2 regions of the Cytobacillus sp. FSL R7-0680 genome follow, and region 1 is predicted to be linked to the other one. Evidence: predicted binding sites of a transcription regulator. Region 1 holds the regulator's gene; the other holds the start of a gene.
What was found. Region 1 encodes LexA, which represses DNA repair genes until DNA is damaged. Its sites were predicted from a motif close to CGAACATATGTTCG; they were not measured.
Positions count from the first base shown of each region.

Region 2: a site for LexA is predicted at 1,092-1,105, ahead of MKY26_RS05395 (DUF6434 domain-containing protein). Genes of this name have one in related genera too.

Region 1 is NZ_JBBPAO010000001.1:934,837-937,316, forward strand. Features, by position in the region: gene MKY26_RS04775 (DUF4257 domain-containing protein) at 365-649, opposite strand; gene lexA (transcriptional repressor LexA) at 846-1,493, opposite strand; gene yneA (cell division suppressor protein YneA) at 1,625-1,957, shown strand; gene MKY26_RS04790 (YneB family resolvase-like protein) at 1,972-2,480, shown strand, end outside.
Region 2 is NZ_JBBPAO010000001.1:1,049,113-1,051,592, reverse strand. Features, by position in the region: gene MKY26_RS05400 (IS1595 family transposase) at 1-487, shown strand, start outside; gene MKY26_RS05395 (DUF6434 domain-containing protein) at 488-1,057, opposite strand; gene MKY26_RS05390 (glycosyltransferase) at 1,161-1,874, opposite strand; gene MKY26_RS05385 (NAD-dependent epimerase/dehydratase family protein) at 1,877-2,480, opposite strand, start outside.

The DNA.
Region 1 (2,480 bases):
AATAATTGGCATTTAATCATCCTAGCTATTTGTTTTCATGAAAAATGCTTTAATATTTATTTACCCATAAAACATCATGTCAAGTAGTAGGTATCAAATTTAAAAACATTAGCTCGTATTGAATGGATGAACAGTACTTCAGGAGAGTGGTTCTATGGGCTGTGTAAGACATACATATTACAATTTAAGAAGCAACACAAAACGTTAAACGAAAATGTGTTATGTCCCTTCCATAAAGGTGAAATAGAACTGTTTAAGCGGGTATTTCTAGCGCTAGAATAGTAGGTAAAAAGCGAAGTTGTCTAAATAAAATCTGTTCTTGTTATATACAACAAAAAACCGTTCATAAGAACGGAATAAAATTTTATTCTTGATCTTTTACTTTTAGGGTATCTAATAATTTTAAGATACCCTCACCTCCCATACCAGATACGAGAGAGATGATGAAAACAGCAGTGGGGGAATCCGGTGTTGTTGTCACAATGACAAATACGGCCGCCAGTCCTCCTAGTAAGATGTCTTCTAAGAACCCTAAATAAATGAATTTTTTCGTCATCCGTGGCTTGACTAGTTTGCCTAATCTCTGCAAATGTCCTGCAACACCGACAATTCCACCAATCAACGCAGCGAAGAGAATGTTCATTAACATTTTTCCTTCACACTCCTAAAGCCGAGATTTTTTTGCGACCTTAGGTTGATTCTTGGTGTAAATTTCATTATAATATATTTTTGTCTCGATGTAATGATTCTATTTTACTGAATTTTTCAAATTTTATAATTGTATGAGTAACATATAAAGATAATTGCAAACTATTAAAAAGGAGTGTCAATAATGACACTCTTTTTTAATGTATTTGACGATAAACACCAATAACTTTGCCTAAAATAGATACATTGTGCAAGATAATCGGCTCCATAGTAGGGTTTTCTGGTTGCAAGCGGATAAAGTTCTTCTCTTTAAAGAATCGCTTAACGGTGGCCTCATCATCTTCTGTCATAGCAACCACGATTTCTCCATTATTTGCTGTTTGTTGCTGCTTGACTATGACATAATCACCATCTAATATGCCAGCTTCAATCATACTTTCTCCCATAATTTCAAGCATGAAGATATTTTCATCACTCGGAGCCATTCTTTCAGGTAAAGGGAAATATTCCTCAACATTCTCAATCGCAGTAATGGGGTGACCAGCAGTAACCTTACCGATAATAGGTACGTTCACCGTTTGCACTTTAGGTATTGGGTTGCTCTCTTCTAGATTTAATACCTCAATGGCACGGGGTTTTGTCGGATCTCGACGAATAAGACCTTTACTCTCTAGTCTGGCTAGATGGCCATGTACGGTTGAACTTGAAGCAAGTCCAACAGCTTCACCTATTTCCCTAACGGAAGGTGGATAACCTTTTTGTTTTACTTCATCTTTTATAAAATTCAATATATCTTGCTGCCTCTTAGATAATTTCACGCTATCACGCACCTTCGTCAATTTCATTAAGATTATTATACCATCAGTAGTAAATAGATACAAACATAAGTTCGAATTTTCTTATTGACAGAAACAAATGTTCGCATTATACTAAAATTATTAAATCGAACATATATTCTATTCAGGGGTGGCAATTAATGATAAAACAATTGTGGAATTCTTATAGTTATGCTATTATTCTTATCGCTTTTAGTTTCGGTATGGTTTTCTTATTATTTTTGAACACTGGTAATGCAAATCAGGAGGAATATGTAAAAGTTGAAGTAAAACAAGGAGATTCTTTATGGAAAATAGCGGAGGAGTTTAAAGATGCCCATAATATGTCTTCTAAAGACTTTGTTGCTTGGGTAGAAGAATTTAATCATATACATTTAGGTAAAATACATCCTGGTGATACGGTATATCTTCCCATTACAAATGGTGAAATAATATCTGAAACAAATTTAGCTAGTGTGATATTAGAAGACTAAAGGAATGAAAGAGAATGAATGTAATTATATATTGCAGGGTGAGTACGACGAAGGATACCCAGGAAACGTCTCTTGCTAGACAAGAAGAAGAACTTTTACATTTAGCGAGAATGAAGGATATGAATGTAGTTGAAGTCATACGTGAGAAAGCAAGTGGCTATGATTTAGAAAGAATTGGTGTGTTGCAATTATTGGAGTTACTTAAACAAAATCAAGCAGAGGCTGTTCTTATTCAAGATGAAACCAGGATTGGAAGAGGAAATGCTAAAATTGCCATCTTACATTGTATACTTAAAGAAAATGGGAAGATTTATACAATTGCCCATAATGGAGAATTGCAACTTTCAGATTCTGATTCTATGGTATTACAAATTGTTAGCATGGTTGAAGAGTATCAAAGAAAACTACATAATGTAAAAATAAAAAGAGGGATGCAAAAAGCTGTTCAAAAAGGCTTTCGACCTGAAAAAAATTTAAAAAACCAAGGAAATATAAACGGAAGAGAACGAATAGAGGTACCAAT
Region 2 (2,480 bases), 110 kb from region 1:
TGGAGAAAAGGACAAGAAAAGAGGGATTTCTAATCTTAAAATAGCAGTTGTCGTGGCACAAGACCGAAATGGTAATATGATTGCTCGGAAAGCAGGAACAGGTCGTGTAAAGGCAGAAGAAATTGATACTGTGATAGGTGAGTATATTCACCCGTCTGCTTTGTTATGTACAGATACAGCAACTAACTACAAGAAATTCGCCAAACTAAAAGGATTACAACACGAAACAGTTAATGAAAGCCAAAAACAACGGGTGAAAAAAGGCATATACCATATTCAACACGTCAATAACTCTCATAATCGTTTGAAAGGTTGGATGGAACGTTTTCAAGGGGTGGCAACCAAATACTTAGATAATTACCTCAACTGGTTTCGTTGGCTTGAAATAGGCAAACAAATAGCATTTGATGAACGAGTCAAACAAATGCTTGTTTCTGCCTGTCGAAAATCAAGTCACACCACAATAGAAATGTTGAGATGTGCTTAACTAATTATTAGACGTATATTTATTGCTTCCAGGGAGTTTTTTGATGTTGTTCCACGCTTCAATCGCTTCCTCACGACTTTTTCCTTGATTATTAGAGTCGGCAAAAAAATCACGAATAAATTGATTGTATTCAAATTGAGGAGCGATTTTTTTCTTGTACAATGGGTTTTTCTTTCGTTCTTCTTCTTTATACCAAGCATCTACAACATCTCGATACGTTTTTCCAATGTTAGTTTTAAAATAGTTTTGGATATAGGTAGAAAAATGAAAATTAGGGATAACTGTCTTGAAAAAGGCTCTTACATTTTGACTACAACGATGGTTTTTCGAAATGACTGTATCAAGACTTAAATCGACCTGTGGTTCTGACTTACTATTCACCTTTGATTTTCTAATTGGCTTTTTTATCTCTCCTGTTCGAAGAAATGTTTCAATTCTATCGGAAATCTCTATTTTTGAACCAGAAGCACTTATTCCATTTTCTCTGCAAAAAGATTGTAATTCTTCCTTCAACCAATAGAAATCTTTAAAACTATCTACACTAATATCTTTTGTTAGATTTGGTCTCATATTCTACACCTCAATATTCACTTATTTCTATTATAGAACAATTGTTCCTGTTAATCAAAAATAATCATAAGCAAAAACAACAAAGTTTACGAAAACAGCCTTTTTATATCAACTTTTTTAAGTGTTTCCTCAATTTTTTACGATAAATGGCTTCGAGTTTACGTATTTCCAGTTTCATTGCCGGCTGATTTTTAGCTGATGTTGAATTACTATGAGAACGATATTTTGTTAGACTTTCATTAATAAATGCTATTGAAGTTTTGGCAAGGACCACTCTTAACCACATATCATAGTCTTGGGTATATTTATATTGAGGATTAAAATAGCCCACTTCATTAAATACATCTTTCTTTATCATAACTGTGCACCCGTTAACAGGATTGTAGTATAAAAATGTTTCATAAATATGACCGGTAGATAGAAAATTAATCGTTAAGTTTTTCATCAAAACTTCATTATTTTCATTGATGATATCATAGTTTGTAAAACTCATATCCACTAGACGATCTTCCATAAAATCTACTTGTTTTTCAATCTTTTCATGTTCAAATAAATCATCGGCACTTAACCAGGCAATATATTTACCTTTAGCAGCTTTTATTCCCGTATTTAATGCAGCTGCTGTCCCTTTATTTCTTTGATAAAGATAGGTTAGTTTATCTTTATACGCTTGCACTAAATGTACGTATTCAGTTGAACCATCATCGACAACAATTAATTCAATATTTTGATACGTTTGTTGTAATACACTTTCAATTGCTTGATCGACATATTGGCAATTATAAAAAGGAATAACGACCGAAACTAGTGGCTCCATATTTACACATCCTTCTTTATCTTATTCCTAAAGTGAGTTAACACATCATTTAAAGATTCTTTTAACGTGTAGTCTCTCACCCAACCTAATTCTCTTAATCTTTGTGCACTCATTGATGCGACATAAGATGGTCGTAACTCTTCCACTTCTTCAAAATGAATATTTTCATTTGTAAGAGATTTGTAAATAGCCATCACTTCAAGAAGTGTGTAAGATGTTTCAGAACAAATCTCGTACACTTCACCAACTTTTCCTTTTCTTAACAACAATTCGTAAGCCTTTATAGCATCTCTTACATCGAGAAAATCTCTTGTAGCATTGACAGCAATCTCAATAGCTTCTTCCTTATCATGAGAATGCATTGCTTCTATTTCTGCGATTCGTTGACCTAAAATGGCACAAATCCCCGTCGAATTTCCTGGCCCAATTAAATTCGTAGGTTTGGCTAAGATGACTTGGCTTTCAAAGAGCTGAATCCAGGACTTTGCCAGTATGACTTGTATTGTTTTACTAAGACTATAAGGGTTTTTCAGCGTCTCTATTTGATTGGGTTCAAACTCTAAGGCAGAACCCGGTATAAGAATGCGACAGTGTTTCACATGCTTT